One region of the Microvirgula curvata genome, then DNA from elsewhere that is predicted to be linked to it. Evidence: predicted binding sites of a transcription regulator. Region 1 holds the regulator's gene; the other holds the start of a gene.
What was found. Region 1 encodes FliA, which starts transcription of late flagellar genes. Its sites were predicted from a motif close to GCTAAAGNTNNNNNNNNNNCNGCCGATAAT; they were not measured.
Positions count from the first base shown of each region.

Region 1 (6,682 bases):
TCCTGATGGAAGGTCACAACGGCGCTGACGCGGCCGGCAAGGTCATCGAGGCCTTCAGTCACTTCCTGGTCGGCGGCAACTACGCGATCGGCATCGTGGTGTTCGTCATCCTGACCATCATCAACTTCGTGGTCATCACCAAGGGGGCCGGGCGGATTGCGGAAGTGAGCGCCCGCTTCACCCTCGACGCGATGCCCGGCAAGCAGATGGCCATCGACGCCGACCTCAATGCCGGCCTGATCGGCGAGGACGACGCCCGCCGCCGCCGGCAGGAGATCACCGAGGAAGCGAACTTCTTCGGCTCGATGGACGGCGCGAGCAAGTTCGTGCGCGGCGATGCCATCGCCGGCATCCTGATCATGCTGATCAACATCATCGGCGGGCTGATCGTCGGTATCGTCCAGCACGACCTGCCGGTCGGCGTCGCGGCCGAGACCTACACGCTGCTGACCATCGGTGACGGCCTGGTCGCCCAGATCCCGGCCCTGATCATCTCGACCGCCGCCGGCATCGTCGTCACCCGCGTCGGCACCGAAAAGGACCTGTCCGAGCAGTTCCTCGGCCAGCTGTTCATGAAGCCGCAGGTGCTGTACATCACTGCGGCAGTGATCGGGCTGATGGGCCTGATCCCGAACATGCCGCACTTCGCCTTCCTGCTGATCGCCGCCATTCTGGCCGGGCTGGCATGGTGGCAGGACCACCGCACCAGGGAGCTGGCTGCAGCCCAGGCGCGGGCCGAATCCGAGTCGCCGCCGCCGCCGGAAACCCCGGTGGCCGAAGTCAGCTGGAACGACGTGCAGCCGGTCGACGCTGTCGGCCTCGAGGTCGGCTACCGCCTGATTCCGCTGGTCGACCGCACCCAGGACGGCGAGCTGCTGCGCCGCATTCGCGGCATCCGCAAGAAGATGGCACAGGAAGTCGGCTTCCTGCTGCCGGCTGTGCATATCCGCGACAACCTGGAAATCCGCCCGAACGCCTACCGCATCCTGCTCAAGGGGGTCGAGGTCGGTGGCGGTGAGGCCTTTGTCGGCCAGTACCTGGCGATCAACCCGGGCCGCGTGCTCGGCGAAATCAAGGGCGTCCCGACCACCGACCCGGCCTTCGGACTGCCGGCGCTGTGGATCGAGGCGCGCCAGCGCGAGGAAGCGCAGACGTTCGGCTATACCGTGGTGGACGCCAGCACGGTGGTCGCCACCCATATTTCGAATATTCTGCAGAACCATGCCGCCGAGCTGCTCGGCCGGGAGGAAACCCAGCAACTGGTCGATCATGTCGGCAAGGAATCGCCAAAGCTGGTCGAGGAGCTGGTGCCGAAGATCATCCCGATCGGCACGCTGCAGAAAGTGCTGCAGAATCTGCTCGGCGAAGGCATCAGCATCCGCGACATGAAGAGCATACTGGAGACGCTGGCCGAACACGTGCCGCAAACCCAGGACATCGACGATCTGACCGCGGCCGTGCGCATCACGCTGTCGCGCGCCATCGTCGCCCAGCTGTTCCCCGGCATGAACGAACTGTCGGTGCTGACGCTGGATCCGCAGCTGGAGAGCATCCTGATCGGCGCCATGCAGAGCAAGGCCGGCGGCGGCCTCGAACCCGGTCTGGCGGAAACCCTGCTGCAGTCGGCGGCCCAGGAGTCCGAGCGGATCGAGCAGCAGGGGCTGAACCCGGTGCTGATCACGCCACAGGCCCTGCGCCCGGTCCTGTCCAAATTCATGCGCCGCGCCCTGCCCCAGCTCGCCGTGCTGGCCCATAATGAAATTCCCGACAGCAAGACCATTCGCGTGGTCGGCGTGGTCGGGGCACGCAGCTAGTCTCACAGTGGGATAACGCCTTATGGTCGTCAAAAAGTTTTTCGGCAAAACCACTCGTGATGCACTGCGCCAGGTGCGTGACGAGCTGGGTACCGATGCCCTGATCCTCAGCAACCGCAGCGTGCCCGGCGGCGGCATCGAAATCATGGCGGTAGCCGACGCCGACGTGAACACGCTGGCGGCTTCGCTGGCCACCAACGTCAAGCACCCGCCGCGACATGGCGGCAGTGCGGCCGCCCTGCCGCCAAAATCGGCCAAGCCGTCCCCGGTCGCCAGTGCGCTGGCGCGCACCTATGCGCTGCCGGTCGAGCCGCTGGCCGAGCCGGTGGCGCGGATCATTCCGCCCAATGAGCCGGACACGTCGATCAAGCGTGTCGACTTCAGCCGCCTGATCGCCCGTGCCGAGGAGGCCGCCAATCGCGAGGAACCCGCCCGCGCCGAGCCGGCACCCCGCCCGGAAACGGCCCCGGCGGCAGAGGCAGCGCCGCGCGACAAGGCACCGGCCGAAGCGGCGCCGACCACGGTTCGCGCCGAGGCCAAGCTCGACGAGCTGGGCGACGAAATGCGCGAACTCAAGGCACTGCTGACCGCCCAGCTCGCCAGCCTGGCCTGGGCCAACCTCGAGGAATACCACCCGCGCCAGGCCGAGCTGTTCCGCCAGCTGCTTGCCGTCGGCATGAGCCCGGCACTGTGCCGCCAGCTGGTGGCCAAGCTGCCGGCGCACTTCGACGAAGCCGCCGCGCTGAAATGGGCAAAGTCGGCGCTGGCGCACAATCTGCGCGTGCTGCCGGAGGAAGAGGACATCATCGACAAGGGCGGTGTCTACGCGCTGGTCGGCCCGACCGGCGTCGGCAAGACCACCACCGTGGCCAAGCTTGCCGCCCGCGCCACCATCAAGCACGGTCCGGAATCGATCGCACTGATCTCGACCGACAGCTACCGGATCGGGGCCCAGGACCAGCTGAAACTGTATGGCCGCATCCTTGGCGTGTCGGTTTACGCCGTCGACAACGAGGCCGACCTGCACCTGACGCTGGCCGACCTCGCCCACAAGAAGCTGGTGCTGATCGACTCGGTCGGCATGGGCCAGCGCGACAACCGCGTCAGCGAACAGACGCGCATGTACGCGGCCGGCAAGCGGCCGGTGCGGCGCATCCTGCTGCTGTCGGCCAATGCCGCCGGTCATACGCTGCAGGATGTCATCACCCGCTATCAGGGCGAGGGCCTGGCCGGCTGCATCCTGTCCAAGGTCGACGAGGCGCCGACGCTCGGGGTCGGGCTGGACGTGGCAATCCGCCACCGGCTGCCGGTGCTGTACGTGACCAATGGTCAGCGGGTGCCGGAAGACCTGTACCTGTCCGATGCCAATTATCTGGTGGAACGCACGTTCCAGCCGTTGAAACAGCCGCGCGGACCGTTCTCGTACGAACCCGACGAGTACCGCATCCTGCAGGCGGCCCAGTGGGGCCAGACCGCATGACCCGCTTCGACGATCAGGCGGCCAGCCTGAGGCGACTGTCGCTCGGCAACGCGCTATCGGCCAGCTTCGCCTTTCTCGGCGGGCGGGCGTCCGGTGTCACCACCCTGGTCGCCGAACTCGGCATCGCACTCGGCGTGACCCATGGCCGGCGGGTGCTGCTGCTCGACGGCCATGCCGGCCAGCCGCTGTTGCGCCGCTTCAACCTGTCGACGAGCGAGACGCTGGATACGGTCCTGTCGCAGCAACTGGCGCTGGATGCGGCCGTCAGCCCGCTCGGCGGCACCATCAACCTGCTCAATGGCTATGCGCGCCCGTCGGTGCTGGCCGCGCTGAGTGACGTCTCGGCCCACCGCGTGCAGAGCGAATATCTGGCCCTGACCCGCGACACCGAATTCGTGCTGATCGACGCCCCCACGCAGACGCCGCTGCTGGCGGCGGTGGCCGGCGATATCGTACTGGTGTTGTCGCCCGATCAGGACGGACTGACCGAGACGTACACTGCCGTCAAATACCTGGTCAGCGAGTTCGGCCGCCGCAAGTTCAACGTCCTGGTCAACCGTGTGCACAGTCTGGACGAGGCACAGCACTGGTTCTCCCGGCTGTCCACGGTAGCCAGCGAATACCTGCCGGTTTCGCTGCGCTGGGTCGGCTACGTGCCGGAAGACCACTGGGCCAAGCGGGCCACGGTGCTGAAGACGACGGCAGTCCAGTCGTTCGACACCAGCGAGATCGCCACCGCCGCCAACCAGCTCGCCCATGCCCTGCCACTGTGGGCCACCGGCTCCGGTGTCGCGCATGAACTGTTTTCCCGACTGTGTGATGCCGCACGGTTGCTCGAACCCGACCCGTCAGAAATCATCGTCTAGCTGTCAACTTATGAAACTTCGTCGTGCCTATCTTCCCGCAGACGCGTCGACAACCGTCGATGTGGCTACTCACGCGCCACTGGTCAGAAAGCTGGCCAGCATGATGGTCAGCCGGCTGCCGGCCAGCGTCGAGCTCGACGACCTGATCCAGGTCGGCATGATCGGCCTGCTCGAAGCGGCCCAGCAGTTCGATACCAGCCAGGGTGTGCTGTTCGAAACCTTCGCCAGCCAGCGCATACGCGGAGCCATGCTCGATGAACTGCGCCGCATCGACTGGCTGCCGCGCCAGGCGCGCCGCAACGCCAAGCAGATCGAGCAGGCGCTGACGGCACTGGAACAGGAGTTCGGCCGGGCCCCGCACGAGAGCGAGGTGGCGGAACGGCTGGAAATGAGCATCGACGAGTACCAGTCCATGCTGTACGACTGCAAGGGCCACCAGCTGGTCTACTACGAGGATTTCCGCCACGAAAGTGACGAAGGCAGCAGCACCCAGTTCATCGAGCATGTCGCCGGCCCCGAAGCGGAGACCCCGTTCGCGATGCTCGGTGACCAGCGTTTTCGCGAACACCTGGTCGCCGCCATCAAGGAGCTTCCGGAACGCGACCAGCTGGTGATGAATCTGTACTACGAGGAAGAACTGAACCTGAAGGAAATCGGCGCGGTGCTCGGCGTGACCGAGTCGCGCGTCTGCCAGCTGCACAGCCAGGCGGTATCGCGCCTGCGCGGCAAGCTGCGCAGCTGGATTTGACTGCCGCTTTTTGTGGGCACCTGCGTGGTGAGTGGCGTCGGTGCAGGCCCGACTGATTCAGTTCTTCGTGCCGCATTTTTGCGAGCACCTGCACCTTTGCAGACCGTCTCGGCTTTCAGGCCGCGCGCGACAGACCGTCCGGCCATTCCGCCAGTGACGACAGCGCGACGACATCACCGACCAGCACGATGGCCGGGCTGCCCAGGCCGGCCGCCAGCGCCTGTGCCGGCAGTTGCGCCAGCGTGGTCAGCAGTTGCTGCTGGTTCGGCGTGCTCGCCGACTGCACCACGGCCACCGGTGTCGTCGCCGGCAACCCGCCGGCCATCAGTCCGTCGCGGATACGGTCCAGCCGCTTCATGCCCATGTAGATTGCCAGTGTCAGCCCGGAACGGGCCAGTGCGGCCCAGTCCGGTTCGCCGCCATCCTGGGCATGGGCTGTCACGAAGGCCACGCCACGACAGCAGTCGCGATGGGTCAGCGGCACGCCGATCGCCGTTGCCGCCAGCATGCCGGCAGTCAGCCCGTTGACCACCTCGACCTCGATGCCGGCCGCGCGCAGCCACGCCGCCTCCTCGCCGCCCCGGCCGAACAGCATGGCGTCGCCGCCCTTGACCCGGGCAACGCGGCGCCCCTGGCGGGCATGGCGCAGCATCAGCCGGTTGATGAACGATTGCGGGGTGGAGCGGCAGCCGCCCCGCTTGCCGACCCGCACCAGCCGTGCGTCCGCCCTGGCCAGCGCCAGCACGTCGTCGCCGACCAGGTCATCGACCAGCCACACATCGGCCTCTCCAAGCACCCGGGCGGCTTTCAGCGTCATCAGTTCGGCATCGCCGGGACCGACCCCGACCAGCCAGACTTTGCCAGCGTTCATATGAATTCCTCATGCAGATGGACGCCACGATGTCAAAAACTGCGCCAAGTGGGAAAGGCTTTGTGGCGATATGCAAAGACGGGACAGGCAGGCAAAAAAAGGGCGTCGCATCCGCTTTCCGTGACTGGCACGGCAGGCGAATGGACGCCGCTGTCAAAGTGGCCGCAGGCACCGGAGTACCCTGGCCGGATTCAACACAACCCTGAGAGCCCCGCCGCCGGGGCTCGTCAATAACAAAGCATCAAGCGTGCCAGCCAGTCCGAATGCATGAAACAACTGAAAAACAGCGCTTGCAGTCCAATATAGCCGCGATTCCCCGCACTGTCGTGTTGCATTGCACCAAAAGCAGGCACGTTTGTCGGCACACGGCACGAACGCAAGCCGGTGCCGGCAGGCTACAATCGTTGCCCCGACCCTTCGTCCAGCCAGCTGCCATGACTATCCGCATCGTTTTTCTCGACCGCGCCAGCCTGCCCGCCGCCCTGCCGGCACCGGTCGCCTCGCACGAATGGATCGACCATCCGCATACCGAACCGGTCGATACCCTTGCCCGGCTGGCCGGAGCCCGCGTCGCCGTGGTCAACAAGCATGTGCTGGACGCCGCCACGCTGGCACAGCTTCCCGACCTGAAGCTGGTCGCCGTCTGCGCGACCGGGGTCAATAATGTCGACATTGACGCCTGCCGCCGGCTCGGCATCACCGTGTGCAATGTGCGCAATTACGGCGCCGACAGCGTGGCCGAGCATGCCTTCCTGCTGCTGCTGGCGCTGAAGCGCAATCTGCTCGCCTACCGCACCGACATGCTGGCCGGGCGCTGGCAGCAGTCATCGCAGTTCTGCCTGCTGTCGGCGCCGATCACCGATCTGGCCGGCCAGCGCCTGCTGGTGGCAGGCAGCGGCGATA
Region 1 is NZ_BAAGUB010000002.1:20,025-26,706, forward strand. It holds gene flhA (flagellar biosynthesis protein FlhA) at 1-1,814, shown strand, start outside; gene flhF (flagellar biosynthesis protein FlhF) at 1,837-3,294, shown strand; gene ACYVG8_RS00185 (MinD/ParA family ATP-binding protein) at 3,291-4,160, shown strand; gene ACYVG8_RS00190 (RNA polymerase sigma factor FliA) at 4,171-4,908, shown strand; gene cobA (uroporphyrinogen-III C-methyltransferase) at 5,024-5,779, opposite strand; gene ACYVG8_RS00200 (D-2-hydroxyacid dehydrogenase) at 6,214-6,682, shown strand, end outside.

Region 2 (6,682 bases), on a different contig from region 1:
GTGACCCCAGGTACTGAAGCCCCGGCGCTCGAACAGCGCCATGCTGGGGGTATTGTGCGCGAAGATGAAGCCGAGCAGCGTGCGGATGCCGAGCGCCGGACAGGCTTCGAGCGCGTAGTCGAGCGCCAGCCGGCCGAGACCGCGGCCGCGCGCGCTTTCGGCCAGATAGATGCTGACCTCGGCCGTCGCCGCGTAGGCCGGCCGGCCGTAGAACGCGCTGAGGCTGATCCAGCCCAGCATGACGCCGGCGGCGTCCTCCAGCACCCACAGCGGATAACGCGCCGGCGAATGGGCGTCGAACCACGGCTCGCGCGATGCGACCGTCACCGGCTCGGTATCCGCCGTCACCTGGCGGGACGGCACCGTGCTGTTGTAGATGTCAACGATGCCGGGAAGGTCGGCACGCACCGCGTGCCGGACACGCATCCCGGCGCCGGTGTCAGCCATTGAGCGCCTCCATGCGCAGCCGCACCACCTTGTCGGTCACGCTGGCGAGCGCCTCGATGCGCGCAATCGCCGACTGCACGCGTCGTTCGACCACGCGATGGGTCAGCAGCACGATCTCCGCCTGACCGTCACGCTCGCTGCCCTTCTGGATCAGCGCTTCGATCGAGATCGACTCGTCGGCAAGGATATGGGTCAGTTCGGCCAGCACGCCCGGCTTGTCGATCACGCACACGCGCAGGTAATAGCTGCTTTCGACAGCCTCGATCGGCAGCAGCGGCAGGTCGGCGATCCGGTCCGGCTGGAAGGCCAGGTACGGGACGCGGTGTTCCGGGTCGGCCGTGGCCAGGCGGGCGATGTCGACGATATCCGCCACCACCGCGCTTGCGGTCGGCAGGGCGCCGGCGCCGGCGCCGTAGTACAGGGTCGGGCCGACCGCATCACCCTTGACCAGCACCGCGTTCATCACGCCATTGACGTTGGCGATCAGTACGCTTTCCGGAATCAGCGTCGGGTGCACGCGCAGCTCGATGCCGGCAGCGGTACGGCGGGTGATCCCCAGCAGCTTGACCCGGTAGCCGAGTTCCTCGGCGTAGCGGATGTCCTGCGCGGTCAGCGTGCTGATGCCTTCGAGATAGCACTTGTCGAACTGCATCGGGATGCCGAAGGCCAGCGCCGCCATGATGGTCAGCTTGTGGCCGGCGTCATGGCCCTCGATATCGAAAGTCGGGTCGGCTTCGGCATAGCCGAGGCGCTGTGCCTCGGCCAGCGCATCGGCGAACGGCAGCCCCTTCTCGCGCATCTCGGTCAGGATGTAGTTGGAGGTCCCGTTGATGATGCCGGCGATCCATTCGATATGGTTTGCCGCCAGCCCTTCGCGCAGCGCCTTGATGATCGGGATGCCGCCGGCCACCGCGGCCTCGAACGCGACCATCACGCCCTTTTCGCGCGCCCGGGCAAAGATTTCGTTGCCGTGCTCGGCCAGCAGCTTCTTGTTGGCCGTGACCACGTGCTTGCCATGATCGATGGCGGTCAGCACCAGGTCCTTGGCGATGCCGGTACCGCCGATCAGTTCGATCACGATGTCGATATCCGGATGGGTCGCGACCACGCGGGCATCGCTGACGATCTCGATGCCGTCGCCGACAATTTCGCGCGCCCTGGCAATATCGAGATTGGCCGCCATTTTCAGCACGATCGCACGCCCGGCACGCCGGCTGATTTCTTCCGCATTGCGTTTGAGAACGGTCGCGGTGCCGCCGCCGACCGTGCCGACGCCCATGATGCCTACATTGATCGGCTTCATCGTCACTCCTGCTATCGATTGTATGTTCCGGGAATAGTCGCCGAATATGCCACACATTGGGCATGTCGCGCAGTGCAGCACACGCCCCCGTTCGCCAAATTGTGCAAAAGGGTGGCGCGGTTCCGGAACGATCGATCAGGGGGCTAGGACGGGAAGCCCTTGAACGGCTGGCGCCGCAAGCGGTCGCGGTAAGCGCATTCGCGCTCGTAGATGGTGCGGTTGTGGACGTCCTTGATCTTCTTCACCAGCACGCGGCCGCTGAGGGTGAAGTAGTAGACCTTGCGCGGATAGCAGTCGAGCAGGTCCTCCGCCAGCACCGGAACGCTCTCCTCGGCAAGAAAGCGCCGGACGAAATCGACATTGCGCTCGCCGATATTGGATTTCAGCATCCCGCGCAGCACGCTGCCGCCGCCGAATACCTTGGCCTCGAAGCGCCGCCGGTCGCCGCCGAGCCGCACCATTTCGTCGATCAGCACTTCCATCGCATGCTGGCCATAGCGTTCGGGCAGATTGGTCAGCGCGTCCTGATCGGACACGCCATCGGGCAACGAAAAGTGATTCAGCCCGGCCACGCCGGCCACCGGATCGCGCAGGCACACCGACACGCAGGACCCCAGCACCGTCACCAGCAGCATGTCGCGATTGGTGGCAATGAACTCGCCCGGCAGCACCTTGGCCGCCTCGAGCTGGAAATTGGCGTCGTAGTAGGAGGCTCCTGGCATGGCTGCACTGGTCTTGGTATTGCCTGTGTTCATGGTGGTCTCGCATGTGGCCGCAAGCGGACACCGGGCCGGAGACCGGTCCGCGGCTGCGGGAAGAACGGTCACTGCCGCCCTGCCGGCAAGGCAATGACATCCGTATGTCTTGTCTAGATATAGACCAGTGGAATCCCGCTGCGCGATCCCTTCGCGGTGCCCGCTTGCATTCAGTCGTCAGCCAGCGGCAGGGACAGCACGAAACACGCCCCCGGTGCATGGCGCGCATCCAGCCGCAACTGTCCGCCCTGCTGCTGCGCCACCCGGGCAGCAATGGCCAGCCCGAGACCGGTACCCTCGCTGCGCGTGGTAAAGAACGGCTCGAAAATGCGCGAGGCGATCTCGGCCGGCACGCCCGGTCCCTGGTCGCTGACGGCGAATTCGACGCCGGCCTCTCCGCGGCGGACCGCCAGTGAGACCTCGCTGCCCGGGGACGAGTAGGCGAACGCATTCTCGATCAGGCTGACCAGAGCGCTGACCAGCGCCCTGGCATCGGCCCGTACCCGCGTCACGCCCGTGTCCTGCCGGCAGGCAAACGTCACGGCGCGGGCGCGGGCTCCGGCCAGCACCGCATGCTCGACCTCGTCCAGCACGTCGGCCACGGCGACGTCGTGCAACTCGAACGCCTCGCCGCGCACATAGCCGAGCGTGTCGCGGATCAGGCCTTCGAGCTGGCGCAGACGGTCCAGCGCCTTGCCGGCAAAGCGTTCCCGGTCTTCCCGGCCCAGTGGTTCGCGGGCCAGATTGGCGGTGTAGAGCATGGCGGTGGCCAGCGGCGTGCGCAGCTGATGCGCCAGCGATGCCGCCATCTGCCCCATCGCCACCAGTCGCTCCTGATCGGCCAGTTGCCGCGCTAGCGCCTGCTGGCGCGAGATGTCGTGCAGCAGCACGATGGTCGAACCGTCCGGCAGCGGACGCTGCTCGACAATGACTTCACGCGGCGCGGCCCCGGATGGCAGCAGCCAGGCGTCACCGACATCCGCCGGTGTCATCGCGGCCGATACCTGCGCCCAGTCCAGTCCGGTCCAGTCGGCCCCGGCCATGTCCTGCGCCGCCGGATTCTGCCGCAGCACGGTGCCGTCTGCCGCCAGCTCGACCACGCCGGCCGGCAACGCATCGAGCAGCAGCGCCAGCCGCTCGGCCAGACTGGCACGCTGCGCGCTCTGGCTGGCCAGCGCCAGATTGGCCATCTCCAGTTGCGCCGACAGGGTCGCCAGTTGCTTCTGCAGATCGGAGTACGCGTGGATCAGTTCACCGGACGCGCGGCTGAACAGACCGAACGCCTCTTTCAGCTGCTGCACGTCAGGAGAATTCTCCTGTGGACCGAGTTGATGATTCTCATGGCTCATGGCAGCCCCTATGACAGCACTAAGGGAAATGTGGTAGTAATCTACTCAGGAAATGTTCCGCACAACTGCGAGAAAAATCCTAACGAACGTCTAGAGTCACTTATGATTCTGCAGTTGTTGTCGATAGTATTCCTGACAGCCCCCCGGGCTGGCGATTTGAATTTGCAAAGATGAGCGGAGCACCTTGTGTCTGAACTACTGAAAAGCATTGACGCGCGAACCAAACTCGCGGGTGCAAACAAGCTGGAGATCCTGCTTTTCTCGCTAGGGGTCGACCAGCGGACCGGCCGTAAGGAAACTTACGGCATCAATGTATTCAAGGTCCGTGAAGTGATGCGCACCCCCGAGATCACGACGGCGCCGGAAATGGCCAGCTCGGTCGAAGGCATGGTCAGCCTGCGCGGTCACCTCGTTCCGGTCATCGACCTGGCGAAGTATACCGGCGTGATCACCGAGAAGACCCCGGAAGTCATGATCGTGACCGAGTACAACGGCCACACCCAGGGCTTCCTGGTCGAGGCGGTCGATACCATCCTGCGCCTGGACTGGTCGGCGATGCGCGTGCCGCCGGAAATGATCTCGAACCGCATGGGCGGTCTGGTCACCGCCGTGACCGAGCTCGACAACAATAATCTGGTGATGATGATTGACGTCGAGCGCGTACTGGCCGAGACCACCGATATCGACGACTCGTTCCAGTTCGTCAATATCGAGCCGATCAAGGAATCGCGGATGGTGTTCTTCGCCGACGACTCCGCCGTGGCCCGCAAGCAGATCGAGAAGACGCTGCAGGCGATGAACGTGAATTACGCATACGCAATCAACGGTCGCCGCGCCTGGGAAGAGCTGCAGCGCATGGCCAGTCAGGCCGAGCAGGCAGAGAAGCCGTTGAAGGATATGGTGAACCTGGTGCTGACCGACGTTGAAATGCCGGAAATGGACGGGTTCCTGCTGACCAAGATGATCAAGAGCGACCCGCGCTTCGCCGGCATTCCGGTGCTGATGCACTCGTCGCTGTCTGGTCAGTCGAACCAGCGTTTAGGCCAGTCGGTCGGTGTCGACGACTATGTGTCGAAATTCGAGCCGCAGAAGCTGTCGCTGAAGATGCGCGAATTGCTGAAGCTCTGACCCTGCTACGAGAATAATGGCCATGCAAGACATATCCCTGATCGATAACATCGATGCGCGCACCAAGCTCGCCGGCTCGAACAAGATGGAAGTCCTCCTGTTCTCGCTCGGCACCCGCGAAACCTTCGGCATCAACGTGTTCAAGGTGCGCGAAGTGTCGCAGACGCCGGAAATCACCAAGTCGCCGAACATGCCGTTCGGTGTCGAGGGCGTGATTTCCCTGCGCGGCAACATCATCCCGGTCATCTCGCTGGCCCGCTTTACCGGCGCGCAGGATGCGGACACCCACAAGTACGAATCGATGATCGTCACCGAATTCAACAAGAGCACGCAAGCGTTCCTGGTGGAGTCGGTCGACCGCATCATCCGCATCGACTGGGACCGGATGAAGGCGCCGGACAACATGATGCCGCAGGGACAGGCCATGATTACCGCCGTCTCCGAACTGGACGACGGCAAACTGGTTTCCATCCTCGACGTCGAGCAGATCCTGGCCAGCGTCGTCGGTGAAACCCGCATCCCCGACATTCCCAAGGCCGGCACCGGCAGCGACGAATTCATTTTCTTCGTCGACGACTCGGTGGTCGCCCGCAAGGAAATCACCCAGGTGCTCGACAAGATGGAAGTCAAATACCATCAGGCCACCAATGGCCGCGAGGCCTGGGAACGACTGCAGGCCTTCGCCAACCGTCCGTGGATGGATGGCGCCACGCTGCACGACACACTGAAACTGATCCTGGTCGATGCCGAAATGCCGGAAATGGATGGCTACGTTCTGACCCGGCACATCAAGGGCGACAAGCGCTTCGCCAATATTCCGGTGGTCATGCACTCGTCGCTGTCGTCCAATGCCAACCGGGCGATGGGCTCGAGCGTCGGCGTCGACAACTACGTCGCCAAGTTCGAACCCGCGCTGCTGGCGGAAACGATGTTGCCGTACCTGCAACGCTGAGCGCAGCATTCGCAGTGAGCGCCGCCATCGTTACGATCCGGCTCGACCCACGGTCTACCAGACAGAACCGGCTCCGGGCCCATGACCGGCAGCTTTGACAAAGCCACACATACGCAGGACAACGCCCCATGATCGAGGCAGCAGACAAGAACACACGCTTTCTGGTCGTCGACGATTTCTCGACGATGCGACGCATCCTCCGCAATCTGCTCAAGGAGTTGGGTTTCACCAACGTCGATGAAGCCGAGGACGGCCAGGCCGCGCTGCACAAGCTCAGAAGCCAGACATTCGATTTCGTCGTGTCCGACTGGAACATGCCGAACATGACTGGCATCGAGCTTCTGCGCAATGTACGCGCCGACGCCCAGCTCAAGCATCTCCCCTTCCTGATGATTACGGCGGAGGCGAAGCGCGAGAACATCATCGAAGCGGCCCAGGCCGGCGCTTCGGGCTACATCGTCAAACCCTTTACCGCTGCCACATTGGAAGAAAAGCTGGGCAAAGTCTTCCAGAGCGTGGCCAAGTAAGCAGAAAACCGAGGGAGGCTACGTGCCGGATAATCACTTGGAAAACGGCGATTCGCCCGAACTCGAGGCCCTGTTCGATCGTGTCGCTCACGACACGCATGTACAGGAAGCCCCGGCCGCGCCGATCGCTGCCGTCGTGCCCGCCCCATCAGCAGATGGCGACAGCGCCGAATTGCAGGCACTGTTTGACAGTGTCGCCGCCGCACCCGTTGCGCCACCCG
Region 2 is NZ_BAAGUB010000035.1:259,546-266,227, reverse strand. It holds gene ACYVG8_RS16170 (GNAT family N-acetyltransferase) at 1-447, opposite strand, end outside; gene ACYVG8_RS16165 (homoserine dehydrogenase) at 440-1,750, opposite strand; gene cheD (chemoreceptor glutamine deamidase CheD) at 1,894-2,505, opposite strand; gene ACYVG8_RS16155 (sensor histidine kinase) at 2,676-3,806, opposite strand; gene ACYVG8_RS16150 (chemotaxis protein) at 4,041-4,982, shown strand; gene ACYVG8_RS16145 (chemotaxis protein) at 4,999-5,934, shown strand; gene cheY (chemotaxis response regulator CheY) at 6,063-6,461, shown strand; gene cheZ (protein phosphatase CheZ) at 6,499-6,682, shown strand, end outside.
Region 2: the regulator FliA is predicted to act here: its motif matches at 3,953-3,982, upstream of ACYVG8_RS16150 (chemotaxis protein).